3 regions of the Thalassotalea piscium genome follow, and region 2 is predicted to be linked to each of the others. Evidence: predicted binding sites of a transcription regulator. Region 2 holds the regulator's gene; each other region holds the start of a gene.
What was found. The regulator NrdR, encoded in region 2, represses ribonucleotide reductase genes. The targets are predictions, from matches to a motif close to AAACACNANATNTNGTGTTT.

Region 1 (7,876 bases), 1.6 Mb from region 2:
GTTTTAACCAGTAGAAATGATCACATAATTAGTGAGATTGGTATAATGGGGTTGTTCCCCAAAAATACTATGTAAACACTACGTTCTTTGAAGCCCTATAGTCAACTATTGGTTTGTAAAAATGCCTTGCTCAGCACATCAATCTAATCATCGGATTGCATTAATATGCTTTGTTCTAATTTCCCTGACTATGCTCTGAATTGATCACTTAATTAATAAAACTGGTATTACTGAGATGTGTATATTCTAGGTTTCATCTGCATTAGATAAAGGCGGTTCGGGGTAAATAAATAATAAAAAAGCCGGCATATATGCCGGCTTTTTGAACGATAAATAAAATATTAACGTTTTGAAAATTGTGGCTTTTTACGAGCCTTGTGTAAACCAACTTTCTTACGTTCAACTTTACGAGCATCACGAGTTACGAAACCTGCTTTACGTAAATCAGCACGTAAAGTTTCGTCGAATTCCATTAATGCACGAGTAATACCGTGACGAATTGCGCCAGCTTGACCAGAAATACCACCACCACTTACAGTGATGTTAAAGTCAAACTTTTCTAACATTTCAACTAATTCTAATGGTTGACGAACAACCATAATAGCCGTTGGACGACTAAAGTATTCAGAAATGTCACTCTTATTAATTGTTATTGCACCGTTACCAGCTTTCATGAACACACGAGCAGTTGAGCTCTTGCGACGACCAGTACCGTAATATTGATTATCAGCCATTGCTTACAGCTCCAAAAGTTGTGGTTGTTGTGCAGCATGCTTGTGCTCAGCACCAGCATACACTTTAAGCTTACGGTACATTTCACGACCTAAAGGACCTTTAGGTAACATACCTTTAACAGCAAATTCAATCACACGCTCTGGCGCTTTTTCAATTAGCTTTTCAAAGCTAATTTGCTTAAGACCACCAGGGAATTCAGTATGCGAGTAGTAAATTTTACCTTTCGCTTTGTTACCAGTAACTTTTACTTTCTCAGCGTTGATAACAACAATGTAATCGCCTGTATCACAATGAGGAGTATATTCTGGCTTATGCTTACCGCGTAAACGGCTTGCTATTTCAGTAGCGATACGACCAAGAGTTTTATTCTCAGCGTCCACTAGAAACCATTCACGTTGTACGCTTTCTGGTTTTGCTACAAAAGTTTTCATTTAAAAAACCCAATATTAAAATGTTACTAAAAACAACCTCAACATGAGACTGTCAGTTAAAAGACTACGCCATTACCCCTTCGAGTATCGAGTCCATCGTCTAGTATCTTGGGGATATTAGACATTTGTAACGTCAGGGAGCGCGCATTATACAGAGATAATTAATAAAGATCACGACTATTTTTTAATCGTAGTAATATTTTTGTCAATTATGCATGTATTTTGCGCTGCCAATCTTTAGCTAGGCTTAATTCTTTCTGCCCCCTTTGGATCTAAGTTCAATGTTTAACCACACTTTGAGTCACCACAGTTTAAGCAAGTAGCACAACCATCAAGTAATACTACTGACTTTTGATGACACTTATTACATTGACTTGCCGCTGTCGGAAAGCTTGAAGGCTCGCTTTGAACATCAGCTTGAGATTTCTCTTTTTTTTCAGCAAGATATGCTTTTTGGTTTTTATCTATAGCGCTATCAGGCATCATTTCTAAAGCCTTTAAATGTGTTTCAATAACATGTCCAATATCAGCTACCACTGATGGCATGTAAATACCTGTACCTCTTTGGTAATACCCCCCTTTTGGATCAAATACCGCTTTTAACTCTTCAACTAAAAAAGTGCAATCACCGCCTTTACGAAATACCGCCGAAATAACACGAGTTAATGCAACAACCCAAGAATAAAATTCCATATTCTTAGAATTAACAAATATTTCAAATGGTCGACGAGACTCTTGTTCCGAGCCTTGGTTTAACAAAATATCGTTGATTGTAATATATAGCGCATGATCAGAAACAGGTGGTTTTATTTTATAGGTAGAGCCAATTAACATCTCTGGTCGTTTAATGGTTTCGTTAAGCTTTATTGCTTCATCTGGCACAATGACATGGGCATTTGCTTGATTTATAGTTTCTACTTCATCAGTTGGCTTTACTCTAACTGACGTTATTGGTTGGGTGATCTCTTTCATGAAATTTCCTATACACGTTATACTGAGTGACAAATTATAATTTACTGTAATAACCTTCTTTTAAGGCGTCATGTAAATTTGCAGCTGTGTGAATTTCGCCATCGTAGCTAATTTCTTCGTTACCTTTTGCAGTGATCACTGTGCCGTTAGCCAACGTAAATTCATAACTTACGTTTTCTAAGTCTTGCTCTTTAACTAATACCCCTTGATGCACTTCAGGGTTAAATCTAAATGTAGTACAACCTTTCAGTCCTTTATCGTAGGCATACATATAAATATTTTTAAATTTTTCATAACTAAAATCGGTAGGAATATTAATGGTTTTAGAAATAGACGAATCAATCCAATATTGTGCTGCTGCTTGAATATCAACATGTGCATTGGGACTTATTGCATCACTTGCGACAAAATACTCAGGCAATTGTTTTGTAACATCATCGGTGAATGGCAATGCATCAGGGTTGACCCGTTGTCGATAAGCTAAAAGCTCAAAGCTCGATACCGCAACGGATTCTTTTGATTTTTTACCTTCACGAATAATATTACGGTGATATTCATGAGCAAAGCTCGGTTCAATACCATTAGAAACGTTATTACCTAAACTTAGCGCTAACGTCCCAGTTGGGGCAATTGAGCTATGATGGGTAAAGCGGGCTCCAACTTTTGATAGTTCCTCAACAAGTTCGGGCTTTTCTTGCGCAATACGTTGCATATAGCGACTATATTTAGCGTGTAACACTGCACCTTTAATTTTATCTCCCACCTTAATGCCATGCTCTTTCATTTCTGGACGTTTTGATAGCATGCTTTCAGTGACAGTAAACTGTTGTGCTAATATTGGTGCGGGTCCTTTTTCCTTAGCAAGATTAAGTGCTTCTTCCCAACCTGTGATCGCAAGCACCTTTGATACTTCTTCGGTAAATGCTACAGCTTGTGGACTATTGTAAGCAAATTTGAGCATAGTAAGCGCCGAACCAAGTCCTAAATATCCCATACCGTGTCGACGTTTATTTAGAATCTCTTGCTGTTGTTCTTCTAACGGTAAGCCATTTATTTCCACTACGTTATCTAACATACGCGTGAATACTTTGATCACTTCTTTGAATTTACTCCAATTGAACTGTGCTTGTGCAGAGAAAGGATTATCTACAAATTTAACTAAATTTATTGAACCTAACAAACACGCACCATACGGTGGTAAAATTTGCTCTCCACACGGGTTGCTTGCGCGTAATTGTTCGCAAAACCAATTATTGTTCATATCATTAGCATGATCTATTAATAAAAAACCTGGCTCTGCATAATCAAATGTATTGGTCATTATCATATCCCAAAGTCTTGCTGCAGGAAGAGTTTGATAGATTTTACATGCGACTAAACCTTGCTCATTAACTATATAGTCGTGCTGTTTAATAAACTCTTCGCTGTAACAATTTTCTTTAAAGTGGATAAGTGCTTTATTATCGAGATCAATATTATCTGCGCTTAACTCTTTCTGCGAAATTGGAAACACTAAATGCCAATCTTGGTTATTTTTTACTGCATTTATAAAGTTATCACTAATAAGTAACGAGAGATTAAATTGACGGAGTCGGCCATCTTCTCTTTTAGCTAAAATAAATTCTTTTACATCAGGATGGCAAATATCAAATACGCCCATTTGGGCACCGCGTCTTCCACCAGCTGAGCTGACGGTAAAACACATTTTGTCAAAGATATCCATAAAAGATAATGGACCAGAAGTTGTCGCGCCTGCACCAGCTACGTATGCTCCGCTAGGTCGTAAGGTTGAAAATTCGTAACCTATTCCACAACCAGCTTTCAAGGTGAGTCCTGCTTGATGCACTTGTGACAAAATTCCAGTCATAGAATCGTTGATAGCACCTGAAACAGTACAATTTATTGTTGAGGTTGCGGGCTTAAATTCAGCCGCTCCTGCATTAGAAATTATTCTACCTGCTGGGTATGCACCACATTCCATTGCCCAAACAAATTGCTCTAACCAGTGCTTTTTGTTTTTCGGCTCTAGCGCTGCTAATGTTTTAGCCACTCGATAGAAGGTATCAGTGATCGTTTGTTCTTGAGGATTGCCGTGCTTATCTTTTAAGCGATATTTTTTATCCCAGATATCCCAAGAAGCAGGCTGTAATTCAACTGCCGATGTTAAAGCGGTGTTAAGCCCTATAGTTTGCGTAGTCATTGTCATTCCTTTTTAGTTCTAGTGAGAAACGTTAACGTTGACTAATGCTACTTAATATTTTTTTTAATAAAACTCGAAACACAAGATATTGTGATCTAGATCACGCTAAAACACCACATATTGATATTAATTACATTTTGTACTACTAGATATAGTGATTTACTAATCATTAAATATCAAAATATCTCAACATTGCTGTAGTCGCAAATGTATTCTTTGATTGTTAAATTTTCTATCATTTATTTAACAACACAACGGCTTTGTTCTTTAAAATTTCCTGCTTTCCAAATCGATTTCATCACTGTGGTTCACTTTGTATGCTATGACAGGGAAGTTAATACCATTGTCCATAAAGATGTGACCACATTCTTACACGCACGATTATAAAATGGCAGGAAGCATGTACATATTCATATAAAAAACAATCGTTTAGCATCAGTACAGGGGTAGTAACATGGCTTGTATTTACATAATTAACCCTAACGCAATAGCTAGAGTTTTTGCATTTAGTCGTTAACACAATATAGGTAACCAAGTAATATAGGAGACCAAGTATTTGCAGGCTTTATTTTAGTTTGATACCAACATCACACGGGGAAACACATGTTAAAGTTATTAGTTTTTGTTTTGGCATTAATGCCTACGTTATCAGTTTCAAATACCATCACGGTTTTGATAAACCACGATGATGGTGGTAAAAAAAGCCAGCGCCACTTAAAAAGATTTCTAAATGTGTTAAAGCAGAAAGGCTGTGATGCTATTCCGTACCAAAACACTGCCCAGCCTGCGCAGCTTTTATTCGATCCAACCCCTCGCTCAATCGCTTTAAAAGATCATCCAGACTATCAGTTGATTGCTATTGCAAAAACGCTAGATAATGACACTTATATTAAAGGTGCAATTGTTGTTAAAGCCAGTATAGGCATTAAAGATCTTAACTCTCTAAAAGGGTATTGGTTTGCATTTATCAACAAGCACTCTTGGCCTGGGTATATGCTACCAAGTAAGTTACTTAACGATGTAAATATTAATGAGGAGAACAGCCATTTTTATTTTGTTGGCAATTATATTGGTTCAGCAGCAGCTTTGGGACATCAAGATGTACAAGTTGCCATCATTGCCCACCCATTAGCTACACGTTGGGCTGATCTTAATGACTATTCAATTGTTGCGGTTACAGAAGCGGTAGAAACAGGGGGCTGGTGGATACATAAAAACATCTCATCCTCGATTAGGCAGCAATGTACAAGGGCATTAACTCAACTAAACAGGTCTGAACATAAAGTTGTGCCTGCTTGGATTGACGGGTTTAAAAAAGTAAATGATAAAGGCCAATAGTAAGAACACTTCTTTGCAAAAATATTTTTTTCTTAGAGTATTAACTTAAGCTCCCTATTTATCGTTTAATGCTAGGGCATGTTGAACTTTGCTGTACATTTTTGCAGGGATTTATTTGGTGTTTATACAAGACTGAACTTATGTAATGGGGTTGTTCCCCATAAATAAGTGAAAACGCCGTAGAAAAACCAAAGAGGCGCTGTCCTACGGATACGTTTAAACATGATTTACTTTTCGTTGCTTACACGGAAGTAGGTACTTAGCGTGAGCAGGACGCGGAAGCTGTCTAGCTCATTTATGTAAAATACTACACTGTATTCGCTACGCCTCAATTAAATCATGTTTAATTCGTACAAAATTTGTACTCGAAAGATCAACACGCCCTAAATTATTTTACAAAAAAGTGTCAATTTTAGTTTAAATATACAAAGCTGACGGCACATAAACTAAGGTAAGTGCTCACTTGCAAGGTAATCGCTCGACTGCATCTCTTGCAAACGACTTAAACAACGTTTAAATTCAAACTCTAAGCCGCCATGTGTGTATAACTGCTCCATCGCGACTTCAGCCGAAATAATGAGTTTTACATTTCGCTCATAAAACTCATCAACTAAAGCAATAAAACGTCGCGCTGCGTCATCGCAATCAACATTCATTTGTTTAACGTTAGCCAATAGAACTGTGTGATATATTCTACTTAACTCCATATAGTCACTTTGGCTACGAGCAGACACACACAAAGTAGCAAAGTCAAAATGCACAATGCCGTCAGATTCCTGCACTGTGACTAACTCACGATTGTTAATCTTAATTTTTTTTAATTTAACACCCTGCTCAAATGAAAGCTGAGTAAAGTACTTTTCAAGGTTATCGTCTGCAACTTGATCCAGGGGAAAGTGATAAATTTCAGCTTGCTCCAACGTACGTAAACGATAATCAACGCCGCTGTCGACGTTAATCACGTCACAGTTTTCATTAATTAACTTTATTGCGGGTAAAAAACGAGCACGCTGCAGGCCATTGCGATAAAGTTCGTCAGGAATAATATTTGAAGTTGCTACTAACGTTACTTTATGTGCAAACAATTCTTCAAATAACGTACCTAAGATCATTGCGTCGGTAATATCTGAGACAAAGAATTCATCAAAACAAATAATGCAGGTTTCATCTGCAAAGCGTTTAGCTATGATCTTCAAGGGATCAGACTTGCCTGTTAACGTTTTTAGCTCTTGATGAACTCGATGCATAAATCGGTGAAAGTGTACTCGCATTTTATTATCAAACGGTAAACAATCATAAAAAGTATCGACCAAATAAGTTTTTCCTCGTCCAACACCTCCCCAAAAATATAAACCTTTTACTAATGTTTGCTCTTTTTTAGCGACAACACGTTTCCACCGGTTTAGCACTTTTTTAAAACCTGTTACCGGTAATGGTTTATTAAGCAGGTCTTCATATAATCGTTGTAAATTTTTAACTGCATGCTCTTGAGCCGCATCATATTGAAAGTCATCTCGAGTTAAATCTTGTTTATATTTCTCAAGTGGGGAAAGATTTATCATTTATCGACCGTTTATATATAGTTGGGGTGTATTAATATTTGAAATAAGCTAACCCTTACTTAACTAAGACCAATTGCACTAAAGAGTTGAGCAATTGTATAATCCACTTGGTATAGTATAAATAAATGCGTTAGATTAACTGGTATAATACCAATTCTATTCAGTTTATTCCAAGCGCTGAATAACATTAACAAACGTAAAGTTGGTATAACTGTTTTCATTGGACACAACGAAGGTACACACTATGGAAGTTTTAACAATTATTGTTCTTTTACTTGTAGGCGGCGTTTTAGGCTTTATTGCAAGTAAATTTATATCTCCCTCTTCAATCCAAGCTAAGAAACTGGCAACTCAAGTAAGCGAGAGTGAAACCGCATTAGCCCAGTATAAACTAGACGTTGCCGAGCATTTAGATCAGTCTGCAAGCCTACTCGCTCAAATGAATGACACCTGTCAAAAAGCAATGCTACAAATGGAACAAAGTACCAAGCTACTCCAACAAGTCACTCCAAATGACCTTGATGCTATGCCTTTCTTCTCTAAAGAAACTCAGGAACAATTAGCACAAACGGTAAGTTTACGACACGAGAAAAAAGAAAAAGCTGAGCGCAAAGATTCTGTAGAGCCGCCATTAGATT
Region 2 (7,876 bases):
AGTAGTTTTACCTTCGACAAATTTAAATGGTGGGAAGTTGATTGCCGAAAAAATTATTGAAAATATCTTAGCCCTTAATTTAACTCATGGCTCATCTCCCTTTAAACGCTTAACTATAAGTATTGGCCTTACTACATATCGTAATCTAGATAATAATAACAAGATCATTCAACAAGCAGATGAAAATTTATATTCCGCTAAAAGATCAGGGCGCAACCAAGTAACTCATTAAAGTCAATTGCATTCATCAAATGTTAAAAACGCAACGTTATCTTTTAAAAATACGTATAACGTTGCGTTGTTATAAGCGGTAGTTCAACAGCCCTAATGAAACAGGTATTACTCAGAGATATATTCAACCACTTCTAAACCAAAACCCGATAATGAATGATATTTAGTTTGAGAGCTTAATAAACGCATTTTACTTACGCCTAAATTTGCTAATATTTGCGAGCCTACGCCGACATTTCGCGAACCCACATGACGCTTTATTTCTTTAACTTCTTCGCCAGCATCAAGTTTGGCATATTTTTTAACCTGTGCGATCAACTCTTCTGGCGACTCATGCTTACCTAGTAGCACTAAAACACCACCTTCATTACCAATACGCTCTAACGCATTGCCAATTGGCCATTTAGCCACGCTTTCTCGCTGGCTAAATAATAAGTCTCTGAAAGTGTTTTCTAAATGCACTCGCACTAAGGTTGGTTGATCTGCTTTAATGTCACCTTTGGTTAAAGCAAAATGCGCTTTACCGTCTATTGTGTCTTTAAATACGGTTAAATCAAATTCACCAAATGCGGTCGGTAGTTTGCACTGTGAAATTCGTTCTATAGTTGTTTCATTCGCATTACGATATTCAATTAAATCAGCAATAGTACCCATTTTAATATCGTGTTTTTTTGCAATGACTTCAAGGTCAGGGCGACGCGCCATAGTGCCATCTTCGTTGAGTATTTCAACAATAACAGCAGCAGACTCTAAGCCGGCTAAACGCGCAAGATCAACACCAGCTTCAGTGTGTCCTGCTCTATTTAATACACCGCCATCTTTCGCAATTAATGGGAAAATGTGACCTGGTTGAACAATAGAGTGCTGGTTAGCTTCTTTAGAAACTGCTGCAAGTACTGTTGTTGCTCTATCTGCTGCAGAAATACCAGTGGTAACCCCCTCAGCCGCTTCAATGGACACTGTGAAGTTGGTAGTAAACTGAGCATCATTTTTCTCTACCATTAATGGTAAATTCAAACGTTTACACTTTTCAGCCGACATCGGCATACAGATCAAACCACGACCATGAGTTGCCATGAAGTTTATGGCTTCTGGAGTTACTAACTCTGCCGCCATAATGAAGTCCCCTTCATTCTCACGATCTTCATCGTCCATCAAAATAACCATCTTGCCTTGTTTGATGTCTTCAATGATCTCCTGCGGAGTATTTAAATTCATGACAACCTCTTAAAATTTTAAAGTATTATTTAATAAATCCGCTTTTTTTCAATAAAGCTTCTGTAACGTTACTTGACGCTACCGGTGTTTGTTTCTTTAATAATAATCGTTCGATATATCGAGCCATAACATCAACTTCAATATTAACAGGCGTACCAACTTTGTATTGGCTGATCACTGTTTTTTCAGTCGTGTGTGGCACTATCGTTAATCGAAAACTGTCTTCAAGTACAGTGTTTACCGTTAAGCTAACACCATCAACAGTAACTGAGCCTTTCTCGGCAATATAATGCGCGATTTCATCAGACATGTTGATCCAATAGTCAATACTATTACCGCTAGGCGCAATTGACTTTATCGTTGCTACCGCATCTACATGCCCTGATACAATGTGACCACCAAATCGTGTCGTTGGTAACATCGCTTTTTCTAAATTAACTATTTGATTTACCTGATAACTGCCAAAGCCTGTGCGAGTTAGGGTTTCTTTAGAAACATCAGCACTAAAGCTTGACGAGTCAAAAGCAACAACCGTTAAACAAATGCCATTGGTTGCTATTGAGTCACCTAAATTGACATCGCCCATGTCTAATGATTGGGTATCAATAGTGAGTCTTGCGCCATCTGCTGTGATATTGATCTGTTTTATTTTACCTACGGCTTCAATAATTCCAGTAAACATAATTCTTCTCTTTTAAACTAGTGGTTAAATACCGCGGTAATACGAATATCAGGGCCTACCATAGTAATGTCTTTAAACGTTAATTTTTTCGCTTCATCAAGCGTTATTAAACTTGGCATTGACACTAAGCCTTGAGCGTTATCAGCCATTAACTTAGGCGCTTGATATAGTATTAATTCATCTACTAAATTGTGCTCAATAAATGCGCCTGCTAAGGTTTTACCCGCTTCAACTAGCACATTATTCAACCCCCGTTGGCCTAGCAAGGCAATTAGGGCTGGCAAATCAATGTAGCCTGAAGGTTGCATTTTAACTTGTACTTGTTCTACAAAGTGCGGCCATTGATGCACATTTTCAATAGCTGCTCTAATTAATAAAATAGGTGCATGTTCACCCAAGTCGTTAAATAATGCTAAATCTGGTGTTAATCTATTTTTACTATCAATAATAACGCGAACAGGTTGCCTTAATTCTGTATCAGGGTAGCCAAGTTGCGCTGCCTCGAGCGCTGAAAAACGCACTGTCATACGGGCGTTATCTAAAATAATAGAGTCTGCGCCAGCAACTATTGCACAACATTGAGCCCTAAGCTTTTGAACATCTTTTCTCGCTTCAGGTGAGGTAATCCACTGACTTTCGCCGCTTGCCATTGCCGTTTTACCATCCAAACTTGCTGCCAACTTACAGCGAACATACGGCACTTGATGTTTCATCAGCTTAATAAAGCCAACATTAAGTGCCTTAGCATCAAGTTCTAGTAATCCTGACTTGGTTTCAATACCTGCTTGATTGAGCATCGCCAAACCACGGCCACTCACTTGAGGATTAGGATCAACCATTGCGCAAATAACGCTATTTATGCCAGCATCTATCAGTGCTTGTGCACAAGGTGGTGTTCGCCCAAAATGACTACAAGGCTCTAATGTTACATAAGCAGTTGCGCCTTTTGCTTTCATGCCTGCTTGAACAAGTGCATTAACTTCAGCATGACCTTGCCCTGCCTTTACATGAAAACCCTCACCCACAATTTTTCCTGCTTTAACAAGCACGCAACCAACACGGGGATTAGGAGACGTAGTAAAGCGCCCTTTTTTTGCTAAATTAATAGCACGTGTCATAAATTGGTGATCAAGTAATGTAAATTCTGTCAAAAAAAGCCTATGTAAGTTTAGGTTTAGTAATACTCACCGAACGAAAAAAGTGATCACTTTTTTCTTATTCGAATTGGTATTATACCAGTTTCATTAATTAAGTGATCTATTTTATACGCAGTAAAAACAGTCAAATACAAGGCATTTGTTTTCATAACTAGTTGTTCTAATTATAAAATAAATAACGCAGTAGTTGATTGTTTTAACCAGTAGAAATGATCACATAGTTAGTGAGATTGGTATTACTATTTAATCAATAATAATATGTTCTGCATCAGGAAATAACGTAACTAACTTAAACCAGAATTCATCACTACCTTTTCGCCTGTGCCAAATATCAATGGCATGACCACTTTGGTAGAAAAAAGAAATGGCATTTTTCGACTTTTGCAGCTTAGTTACTTTTTTCATTGCAATTGTCGCTGATGCTTTTTTACCAACACGCGTTACTATAAAAGGCTTGATCAATAGTGTATCGTCGATAACTTCAATACCATACTTATTACCTAAGTTACCTTTATAATAATTGTAGATAACTAGGGGTAGCCCTAACAAACCTAGCCACTGTATAAATTCAAAATCCATTGATATTCCTGTTTTACCATTGCGCATAAAGAAGTGACCACTTATTTATACTGAATGGCATTAATCATCATCTAAACGCGCAATTTCTTCGCCAAATTCACGAATATCTTCGAAAGAGCGATAAACAGAAGCAAAGCGAACATACGCTACTTTATCAAGCGTTTTTAATTGCTCCATAATAAAGTTACCTAAGAGCTCACTACTTACCTCTCGCTCCCCCGTTGCTCGCATTTGAGATTTCACTTTATTGATACCTAGTTCAACTTGTTCAATGCTAACTGGTCGCTTTTCAAGTGCTCTAATTAATCCGCTGCGCATTTTGTCTTCATTAAAGGGTTCACGCGAACCATCACGCTTAATAATGCGTGGCATTAATAGCTCTGCAGTTTCAAAAGTAGTAAAGCGTTCGCTACAAGTAATACATTCTCTACGACGACGTATTTGATGACCATCGGCCACTAATCGAGAGTCAATAACTTTTGTTTCGGTAGCTGAACAAAATGGGCAATACATTCCATTCTCTATAAGTAAAAATTCAATAACACTTATTTTAATCTATTTTCGCCGCCAAGTAACGAGCACTATTGCAATACTGTAAATTTTTGGCAATAAAAAAGCTCTAACTGAAATAGTTTGAGCTTTAATTAAGGTAAATTAGCGTTTGCTAAAACTTATCCATAAACAGGAAAACGTGCACAAATTTCTTTTACTTTACCCTGTACAGTAGCAATAACATCTTCGTTGTTAATATCGTCTAAAATATCACAAATCCAGCCTGTTAATTGCTTCGTTTCTTCAACACCAAAACCACGGCGAGTAATTGCAGGTGTACCTAAACGTAAGCCTGAAGTGACAAAAGGAGAGCGTGGGTCATTAGGCACAGAGTTTTTATTTACCGTAATATGTGCACGGCCAAGGGCAGCATCAGCATCTTTACCAGTAATGTCTTTGTCAATTAAATCAAGTAAGAATAAATGGTTTTCAGTACCGTTAGATACCACTTTATAACCACGCTCTTGTAATACTTCAACCATAGCTTTAGCATTTTTCAATACCTGCTGTTGGTACACTTTAAACTCAGGCTGTAATGCTTCTTTAAATGCAACCGCTTTAGCCGCAATAACGTGCATTAATGGGCCACCTTGCCCACCAGGAAATACCGCAGAGTTTAATTTTTTATATATCTCTTCATCATTACACCCTGAAACAATTAAACCGCCACGAGGGCCTGCTAATGTTTTATGAGTAGTTGTAGTAACCACATGAGCATGTGGAACAGGGTTAGGATATAAGCCAGCAGCTACTAAACCTGCTACGTGCGCCATATCAACCATAAAATAAGCGCCAACTTCATCAGCAATTTTACGCATACGAGCCCAGTCAACAATACCTGAGAATGCAGAGAATCCACCAATGATCATTTCTGGTTTATGCTCTTTTGCTAAACGCTCAAGCTCTTCATAGTCAATATCACCTGTTTCTGGGTGTAAACCATACTGAATTGCTTCATAAGACTTACCAGAAAAGTTCACATGTGAGCCATGTGTTAAATGACCGCCATGAGCAAGACTCATACCTAATACTTTACCGCCTGGAGATACTAGCGCTTGAAATACAGCAGAGTTCGCCTGAGAACCAGCGTGTGGCTGTACGTTAGCGTATGTTGCACCAAATAATTCTTTTGCACGCTCAATCGCTAATGTTTCTGCTTTATCAACAAATTCACAACCACCGTAATAACGCTTGCCAGGATAACCTTCTGCATATTTGTTAGTTAGTTGAGAGCCTTGTGCCTCTAGTACACGAGGGCTACAATAGTTTTCTGATGCGATCAATTCAATGTGTTCTTCTTGACGAACAACTTCGTCAGCCATTGATTGCCATAATTCAGCATCAAAATCAGCAATATTCATATCACGAGTAAGCATGTCTTTACCTCAAGTTCACAGTTATTCACTGGAAAAAATGGATTAATTAAAATTGCCGCATATTTTGCCTGAATCAGGTGCTTTTGTACACGATAAAACCTATAGGTTTTAGCTTATTTTGCGATGATTTATATCAAAGCATCAAAAAGGCTAAATATCGACAGTAACCATAAATATGCAGTAGAAAATTTCTTCAACGAGAGTAAGTTCGTCTTAGCTTGAATATATCGAATAAAAAACAAAACATCAAGAACATAGATAAACAAAACATCATCATTTCCGAATTTAAGTTAAAGTAATGGCGCCTTACCTGTAATTTATTCTGATACAAAACCCTTTAACCGTTCCAGCTCAACTCGACGTTTTCGCAGAAAATATTCGCTAACCCACCAAATAGTTGCGATAAAAACATTAACAAATAGTAATGCGGGCAAAATAGGTTTTTCAGCTGCTGTTGTAACTTCGTATAGATACCAATTTGCCACTGGTAAAAAAGGGAGGCAGGAAAACTTCACAAGCTGTGCATACTTTATCGATGATTGGCAGTTTACCACTGCATTAGCAATGGCTTTATCAGGTGCATCTCTTACTTGTCGCCAAGCTTGTAACCGAAATTGTATTACATAGATACAAAAAACAATGGATGTAACACTACCAAACCCTAAATAATAAATAGTGGCCTTTTCCCAGTCACCTGCAATAATCCCCCATATAAAGGAAATAATAACACCTAGCGTTGCGAGTAAATCTCCAGCCAGACAACATTTAGCAAGATAAACTCGGCGTTTAGTATGCTTAATGAGTTGCTTAATATCTGTTTTTTTATAAGCTTGGCTTTGCCAGTCGCTAGACAGCTCATCCCATGATAAGTCGAGTTCTGCTTCGACACTTGATAAATCTTCTGGATTTTTCACTTGTTTATGCTCTATGCCTGTCATCAATTCACCGCCAATTTCTGCTGTAACGCCTGTTTAGCGCGCTGCAAACGTACACCGACTAAATTTGTAGTAATCGACAAAACCTCTGCTATTTCTTGGTAACTCATGCCTTCTAACGCTAATGTGATCACTTGCTGTTGATCTAATGTTAATTTACGAATAGCTATCGCTAGCCGTTGTTGGCGTTGCTGTTTATCTAAGGCTTGATAAGGTGTGGGTTGAACTTCATCTTGCTCGGCCTCAACAGGTATTTCTGATAGTTTTTTCTCGGGTTTAATACGTTTAACGGCTTTGGCAACATGAGTTGCTAAGACATTATGAGCGATTCGAGCGATAAACGTTTTCACTGAACTGTCTTCTCTAAAACTTGGCAACGCACGCCAAATATTTAATGATATTTCTTGAAACAGCTCATCTTGTATAGCTGTATCAGCTTCAAAGCCGTTAATAATATGACGAAGTAATTTTTCATACTCCGTCATCCACTGGTAGAAAGTTGTTTTATAGTTCAAGGAATGACTCTTATTGTTAGTTGCTGTCGTTTGGAAACGATCTTTTTTATTAAACTGTAATTCTAAAGAGTTATTCATATTAAACCCTCATTAACTTAACGACTGAACAACTTTTTCAGACGTTAATTTTTTTGCTAGGGTAAAAACTAATATCGCGGTCAACACAATAGTAACTAACGTTGTTAACGCTAAGTTAGTCCAATCGACAGGCAAGCCTTTAAAAATATCTTCCATTATTAATGACTGCCCTGTTACTGGCACCCAATCAAACCACTTAGGTTTATCGTCTATAAAGGTCATGATAAAAGGTAACATTGCAGGAATAAGCACTACCATAGTCACTGAAGATTGGGCTTCTTTAAAGCTTTTTGCTTGAAATGAAAAAAATAACTGCAGCGCTGAAGCGAAAAAGCAAATTGGGATCAGCATCACAACTATTATAACAACTGCGCTCAAATCTAGGCTGAAGCTAGCGCCAATTTTCGTTAAATCAACAAACCCAATTGAGGCAAAGGTCAATGAAATAGTGAGTAACACACCAATAAAGGCAATGGTGCTAGCGCAGGAAAGTTTAGCAAGCACAATTTTTAATGTGCTAACAGGTTGGCACAATAACATTTCAAGTACATTA
Region 3 (7,876 bases), 830 kb from region 2:
TTGAACCATCTTTAAACAAATATTGTGCCCATTCTTTTTCTTGCTCAACCACGTCAAGAAATATTTGTAGGCCTTCATCACGTAACTGCTCTGACACTTCTTTCATTTCAGGGTCGTCTTTACCTAAAAGCCAATTATTAAGTATATGTTGTGTACCTGTTAAGTGTAGCGCCTCATCTCGTGCAATTAATTTAATAATTTTAGCGTTACCTTCAAGTAACTCTCGTTCAGCAAAAGCGAAAGAACAGGCAAAGCTTACATAAAATCTAATCGCTTCAAGAGCGTTAACAGAGCATATAGCAAGGTATAAACGTTCTTTAAGCTTACGCTCACTAACCTCAAGAGTTTCACCATTAACTTGATAAGATCCAGGACCTTGTGATTGAAGTAACTGAGTGGTAATTATTACTGAGTCAAAATATTTAGCAATACTTGTTGCACGCTTTAAAATAGCTGGGTTAACAACGATATCATCGAAAACTTCACTTGGATCAGAGAATAAGTTTCGTAAAATGTGAGTGTATGAGCGTGAGTGAATAGTTTCGCTAAATGCCCAAGTTTCTACCCAAGTTTCTACTTCTGGTAATGAAACTAACGGAAGTAGTACCGCATTAACAGAGCGTGCAGCCATACTGTCTAAAAGAGTTTGATACTTTAGGTTTGAAATAAAGATGTGTTTTTCTGAATTAGTTAAACTCTGCCAATCTGCACGATCTTTAGAAACATCGATTTCTTCAGGGCGCCAAAAGAAAGATAGTTGTTTTTCAATGAGCTTTTCAAACGCAATAAATCGTTGTTGGTCATAACGGGCAACATTTACACTGTTCCCCATAAACATTGGTTCTAGCAATGCGTTATTTGGGGTTTGGTTAAATGTAGTATAAGTCATTTCTTACTCCTTGAAGCACCAATTTGACGTTTATTGGTGCTCCATCAACAGATTATTATTATTTTATAAAACATCGCAAGCATCAGCGTCTGCGATATTTAATTTGGTTATCAGATATACACGAGCTTAAATTTTACACGCACCGCCTTCACAGTCAGCATCTTCTTGTTCTATATGACTGTCTGCTGCACCGTCGCGAGTGTTGTGGTAATACAAGGTTTTTATGCCCAGTTTATAAGCCGTTAATATATCCTGTAGTATTTGTTTTACAGGTACTTTGCCACCATCATATTTATTTGGATCATAATTGGTATTTGCAGAGATAGTTTGGTCAACAAATTTTTGCATAATACCAACAAGCTGCAAATAGCCTTCATTGCTTGGTATATTCCAAAGTAACTCGTAATTGTCTTTTAACGCTTCATACTCTGGAACTACTTGCTTTAATGTTCCGTCTTTACTTGCTTTTACGCTGATAAGACCACGAGGTGGCTCAATACCGTTAGTTGCATTTGAGATTTGTGAAGATGTTTCTGAAGGCATTAATGCAGAAACGGTTGAGTTTCTTACCCCGTGCTCTTTAATGCTGGCTCTTAAGGTTTCCCAATCAAGGTGCAATGGCTCTGCTGTAATTTTATCGACTTCGCGCTTGTAGGTATCAATTGGTAAAATACCTTGTGATAAACGAGTTTCATTAAATTTAGGGCAAGCACCTTGCTCTTTTGCTAACTCATTTGAAGCTTTTAATAAATAATACTGAATTGCTTCAAAGGTTCTATGGGTTAAGTTGTTCGCACTACCATTTGAGTAAAACACACCATTTTTAGCAAGGTAATAGGCGTAATTAATCACACCTATACCTAATGTTCTGCGGCCCATTGTAGCATTATGAGCGGCTGGTACAGGGTAGTCTTGGTAATCTAATAAACTATCTAAAGCACGAATTGCTAAATCTGCAAGACCTTCTAATTCATCTAAGCTTTTGATTGCACCTAGGTTGAATGCAGACAAGGTACACAATGCAATTTCACCATTTGGATCATTTACATCATTCATTGGCTTTGTAGGTAGTGCTATTTCTAAACATAAGTTACTTTGACGAATAGGCGCTAACGAAGGGATAAATGGACTATGAGTGTTACAGTGGTCAACGTTTTGCAAGTAAATACGACCTGTACTTGCACGCTCTTGTGCAAATAATGTAAATAGCTCTATCGCTTTTATACGCTTCTTACGGATGCTATCGTCTGCTTCATATTGTAAATACAGTTGTTCAAACTTATCTTGATCTTCAAAGAATGCGTCATACAACCCAGGAACATCACTTGGACTAAATAGGGTGATTGCTTCACCTTTGATTAAGCGTTGGTACATAACTTTATTAAACTGAACGCCGTAATCTAAATGACGCACGCGGTTTTCTTCTACCCCGCGGTTATTTTTCAGTACAAGCAGACTTTCTACTTCTAAATGCCATAAAGGATAGAAAAGTGTAGCTGCACCGCCTCTTACACCACCTTGAGAGCAACTTTTGACAGCCGTTTGAAAGTGCTTATAAAAGGGTATACAACCTGTATGAAATGCTTCGCCATTTCGGATAGTACTGCCAAGCGCACGAATACGTCCAGCGTTAATACCAATCCCAGCGCGTTGCGAGACATATTTTACAATAGAGCTTGATGTTGCATTTATTGAGTCTAAACTGTCACCACATTCAATTAATACACAAGATGAAAACTGTCTAGTTGGTGTGCGTACACCTGCCATAATTGGAGTAGGCAAAGAAATTTTAAATGTTGAAATTGCGTTATAAAAGCCTTCAACATAAGATAAGCGTGTTTCAGCCGGATATTTAGCAAATAAACAAGCAGAAACTAGCAAGTAAAGAAACTGTGCACTTTCGTAAATTTCACCCGTAACACGGTTCTGAACTAAATACTTCCCTTCAAGCTGCTTTACAGCAGCATAACTGAAAGTAAGATCGCGACTATGATCCAGAAAAGTTTCCATTTGTTCTATTTCAGCTTGAGTATAATCTTGTAATAAGTGTTCATCATACTTACCGGCTTCAACAAGCTTTACTATATGAGAATAAAGTGAAGGAGGCTCGAATTGACCGTATGCTTTTTTGCGTAGGTGAAATATCGCTAAACGCGCTGATAAAAACTGATAATCAGGAGTTTCTTCAGAAATAAGATCGGCAGCTGATTTAATAATTGTTTCATGAATATCTTCGGTTTTAATGCCATCATAAAATTGAATGTGTGACTTTAACTCAACCTGAGAAACCGATACGTTATTTAAACCTTGGGCGGCCCATGCAATAACTTTATGAATTTTTTCTAAATCGATCAGTTCTCTATTGCCATTGCGTTTAGTTACAAAAAGATTGCTATTCATGAAAATCCTGTAAATCTGATTATTATTTTAGTTATTCGGCGTATATATTACTCCCTTGAGCTGTTTGATTGAAAAAACACCAAAACACTATATCTGGGGGGTAATGCAAATTGTGATCACAAGATAATGAGGTTTGGGTACGAATGCAAGTGGTATTAGGGTTTAATTTATTATCTCTTTGGTAGATAAAAATTTGTGTTAGTAGTGGCTAACTGAGTACCACGTTTTAATTTTGATTTTACAAAAACGCAATGGTTATTTACTATTTTTTTAGCCTTACAAACTCTTTTATTGAATTTGGTTATATCTATATAGCTAAAACTAATATTAAAAATTAACTCATTTAATATCAATAGTTTAGTGTTTTTGTGTAATAAAGTGGCAGCTTGTCTATTTAATCAACGCTTTAATTTCTAATGGCGATTTACAGCTGAAATCACTTAACCAATTATTACAATCAGAAAGATTATTTATATAACCCCATTGTGCAATAACGGTTGTCATATTTGCAGCATTACCAGCTTCTATGTCTCTAGGCGCATCACCTACATAAAGTGTGTGCTTCGGATCAACATTCATTTCTTTACAGGCATGAAGCAAAGGTTCGGGATCGGGTTTTCTTTTGGCTAAGGTATCTCCACCGATAATAACTTGGCAATCATTAAACTCTGGGAAGTTTGGCAGTAGCTTTAAGGTTAGATCTTCGGGCTTGTTTGTTACAATACCCCAAGTAATATTATGCTGTTTAAGGTATTCAATGAGTTCTATAACACCTGAATATATCGATGTATGCGTTGCGATATTATTTTCGTAGTAGGATAAAAATTGTTGACGTAACTCTTGAAAATTAAACGCGCTAAGCTTGTCTTTGAACCCTAGTTCAAGCAACCCTTTAGCGCCGTCAGAAGCTACAGGGCGATATGCTGAACGCTCAACCAAAGGTAAGTTGTTTTGTAAAAGCAGATGATTTAGCGCCGCGCCTAAATCGTTAGCTGTATCGAGTAACGTTCCGTCTAAGTCAAACAACACCGCTTGAGTAGCACTTGGTAAAGACACCTTTATACCTTCTGACAACATAAAATATAATTAACGCCCAAATCACTATTGAGCTTATGATTTTCTGTTATCGGGTTGTAATGTAAACCAGCGGCATCAATACATTTTAAACCATACTGCTCAGCCCAACCGATAAGTTGAGAAGGGCGAATAAATTTGTCATGTTCATGCGTACCGTCAGGCACAATTTTTAATATTTTTTCTGCAGCTAAAATAGCAAGTAAATATGATTTTAACGTTTTGTTTAACGTTGAAAAAAACACAAAACCACCTGGTTTAACCATGTCAGCACAGGCTTTTACTATTGATGAAGGGTCTGGAACATGCTCTAACATTTCCATACAGGTTACCGCATCAAAATTTTCAAGGTGCTTTAAGGCAAACTCTTCAGCAGGTATTTTTTCATAGGTTAAAGTTACGCCAGTCTCAAGTGCATGTAACTTAGCGACATTTAAAGGTTCATCGCCCATATCTATTCCGGTAACTTGAGCTCCAAGCTTTGCTAAACTTTCAGCTAAAATCCCACCTCCACAACCGACATCTACTATTTTTTTATCGAAAATGTCACCTAAGTACTGAATAATAAATTGACGACGAATCGGGTTAATTTGATGCAGAGGTTTGAAGTCACCATCTAAATCCCACCATTGGTGAGCTACCTTTTCGAATTTGGCAATTTCATCTGGGTTTACATTAAGAGTATCTGTCATTAGGTTTATTGGTAATAACTAAAGTTTAACAAGATTTTATATGATTCTGCTTTCCTAGCAAGCACTAATATTCTTTCTGAGCTTTTACTTCTGTAATCCCTGTGCTTTTGTATCTTCCAAAACGTTGCTTTTGAACATTCAAATGGTAAGGGATGTTTTACTTTGAATGATGGGGTGTATTCCGACTTTAATGTTTATCTACGCTTTATCGATATTTACTGATAAATAAACAGTATTTTTGAGTGTTTAATGACCAATGTTTGCTTGATGTTTTTATTATACACAAAGAAGGTGATTGTTTAATGTTCAATTAATTCTTTTTACAGGGTAAAGACATTATTTAGAACAATTAATTATCAATATAAACAAATATTTAGTATTGGTTGACAGTTAAGGTATTTTTCACTTGAAAAGTAGGCGTAAGCAGCGCAAAATGTCAGGTCATAAAGAGTAAGGCATATTGACGGTTTTGTGTTAGTATACGCGCCTTATTAACAATAATAATGTTAAAATTTATTTTAGGGATACCGCCGTTTTATGACTGATCTGGCTAAAGAAATTCTTCCTGTCAATATTGAGGATGAGCTGAAAAGTTCCTACTTAGATTATGCAATGAGTGTAATTGTAGGACGAGCATTACCTGATGTTCGCGATGGATTAAAGCCTGTACATCGTCGTGTTTTATTTGCGATGAACGTATTGGGTAATGATTATAATAAACCTTATAAAAAGTCAGCCCGTGTGGTTGGTGATGTAATAGGTAAGTATCACCCACATGGTGACACCGCAGTTTACGACACGATTGTTCGTATGGCTCAGCCTTTCTCACTTCGTTATATGTTAGTTGACGGACAAGGTAACTTCGGTTCTGTTGATGGTGACTCAGCTGCAGCAATGCGTTATACCGAAATTCGCATGGCGAAGATATCGCACTCAATTCTCGCAGACCTTGATAAAGAAACGGTAGACTTTGTACCTAACTATGATGGGACTGAGCATATACCCGCTGTAATGCCAACACGTATTCCTAACTTACTAGTTAATGGTACGTCGGGGATTGCTGTAGGTATGGCAACGAATATACCACCGCATAACTTAACTGAAGTGATCAATGGTTGTTTAGCTTATATCGAAAATAACGATATCACTATTGATGAACTAATTGATTACATACCTGGCCCTGACTTTCCAACTGCAGGTATTATCAGTGGTAGAGCAGGCATTGAAGAGGCCTATAAAACAGGCCGTGGTAAAATAAAAATTCGTGCACTTGCTGACATCGAAGTTGATGATAAGTCGGGCAAAGAAACCATTATTGTTCATGAACTTCCATACCAAGTAAACAAAGCTCGCTTAATAGAAAAAATGGCTGAGCTTGTTAAAGAAAAACGTCTTGAAGGTATTTCTGCTTTACGTGATGAATCTGATAAAGATGGTATGCGTATGGTGATAGAAATTAAACGTGGAGAAGTAGGTGAAGTTGTTTTAAATAACTTATATAAACTTACTCAAATGCAAGTCTCGTTTGGTTTAAATATGGTTGCGTTAACCAATGGTCAACCTAAGTTATTTAACCTTAAAGAAATGCTTGAAGCGTTTGTTCTTCATCGTCGTGAAGTTGTTACACGTCGAACCATATTTGAATTACGTAAAGCTCGTGAGCGTGCCCATATTCTTGAAGGCCTTTCAATTGCACTCGCAAATATAGATCCAATCATTAAGTTGATAAAGGAATCGAGTAATAGAAAAGAAGCTGAAGAGAAATTAATTCTTCAAGGATGGGAGCTTGGTAACGTAAGTCATATGTTAGAAAGTGCTGGCACCGACGCTGCTCGTCCTGAATGGTTAGAGCCTGAATACGGCATTCGTGATGGTTTGTATTACCTTACTGCCGAACAAGCTAAAGCAATTGTTGACTTACAGTTATATAAATTGTCTGGCATGGAACACGAAAAAATTCTAAGTGAGTACAAAGCGTTATTAGACCTTATTGCTGAATTAATGCATATTTTGGCAAGTCCTGAGCGCTTAATGGAAGTTATTCGTGAAGAGTTAGAAGTCATTAGAGACGAATTTGGCGACGAACGTCGTACAGAAATCACCAATGCTTCACATGATCTTTCTTTAGAAGATTTAATTAGTGAAGAAGATGTTGTTGTTACTTTATCGAATGAAGGTTATGTGAAGTACCAAATACTTTCTGATTATCAGTCTCAACGCAGAGGTGGTAAAGGTAAAGCAGCGACTAAGATGAAGGAAGAAGACTTCATTGAACGTTTATTGGTCGCTAATACTCACGATACCATTTTATGCTTCTCGAACCGTGGCAAGTTGTATTGGTTAAAAGTGTATCAATTACCATTAGCAAGCCGTACTGCTCGAGGCCGACCAATCGTCAATTTACTACCATTAGGCGATGATGAAAAAATTACAGCTATCTTACCCGTACGTGAGTATGAAGAAGATAAGTTTATTATTATGGCTACAGCCTCTGGCACAGTGAAGAAAACGCCTTTAACTGCGTATTCGAATCAAAGAGCCAATGGTATTATTGCATTGAACCTTCGTGATGATGACACACTTATTGGTGTAGACATTACCAATGGTGAAAACGATATTATGCTGTTTTCAGATGCTGGTAAAGTAGTCCGTTTTAATGAAAAAGCACGTGATAGCGAAACCGGTGAAGTGAAAAGAGACCCTGAAACAGGTGAAGAAATTCATGCATTGCGTGCAATGGGACGTACTGCTACAGGTGTTCGTGGTATCAGACTTGAAGGTGATCAGAAAGTTGTTTCACTTATCGTACCTAAATCTGATG

Region 1: a site for NrdR is predicted at 4,415-4,434, ahead of QUD79_RS02615 (adenosylcobalamin-dependent ribonucleoside-diphosphate reductase). Genes of this name have one in related genera too.
Region 3: a site for NrdR is predicted at 3,372-3,391, ahead of nrdA (class 1a ribonucleoside-diphosphate reductase subunit alpha). Genes of this name have one in related genera too.

Annotation. Positions count from the first base shown of each region.
Region 1 is NZ_AP027362.1:604,746-612,621, reverse strand. It holds gene rpsI (30S ribosomal protein S9) at 342-734, opposite strand; gene rplM (50S ribosomal protein L13) at 738-1,166, opposite strand; gene QUD79_RS02620 (TSCPD domain-containing protein) at 1,452-2,138, opposite strand; gene QUD79_RS02615 (adenosylcobalamin-dependent ribonucleoside-diphosphate reductase) at 2,173-4,338, opposite strand; gene QUD79_RS02610 (phosphate/phosphite/phosphonate ABC transporter substrate-binding protein) at 4,942-5,676, shown strand; gene zapE (cell division protein ZapE) at 6,123-7,238, opposite strand; gene QUD79_RS02600 (ZapG family protein) at 7,483-7,876, shown strand, end outside.
Region 2 is NZ_AP027362.1:2,926,196-2,934,071, forward strand. It holds gene QUD79_RS12875 (GGDEF domain-containing response regulator) at 1-232, shown strand, start outside; gene ribBA (bifunctional 3,4-dihydroxy-2-butanone-4-phosphate synthase/GTP cyclohydrolase II) at 340-1,449, opposite strand; gene QUD79_RS12885 (riboflavin synthase) at 1,475-2,131, opposite strand; gene ribD (bifunctional diaminohydroxyphosphoribosylaminopyrimidine deaminase/5-amino-6-(5-phosphoribosylamino)uracil reductase RibD) at 2,149-3,282, opposite strand; gene QUD79_RS12895 (hypothetical protein) at 3,532-3,867, opposite strand; gene nrdR (transcriptional regulator NrdR) at 3,928-4,380, opposite strand; gene glyA (serine hydroxymethyltransferase) at 4,539-5,795, opposite strand; gene QUD79_RS12910 (hypothetical protein) at 6,113-6,736, opposite strand; gene QUD79_RS12915 (RNA polymerase sigma factor) at 6,733-7,323, opposite strand; gene QUD79_RS12920 (ABC transporter permease) at 7,336-7,876, opposite strand, start outside.
Region 3 is NZ_AP027362.1:2,096,902-2,104,777, reverse strand. It holds gene nrdB (class Ia ribonucleoside-diphosphate reductase subunit beta) at 1-889, opposite strand, end outside; gene nrdA (class 1a ribonucleoside-diphosphate reductase subunit alpha) at 1,016-3,289, opposite strand; gene QUD79_RS09100 (HAD family hydrolase) at 3,680-4,345, opposite strand; gene ubiG (bifunctional 2-polyprenyl-6-hydroxyphenol methylase/3-demethylubiquinol 3-O-methyltransferase UbiG) at 4,348-5,055, opposite strand; gene gyrA (DNA topoisomerase (ATP-hydrolyzing) subunit A) at 5,593-7,876, shown strand, end outside.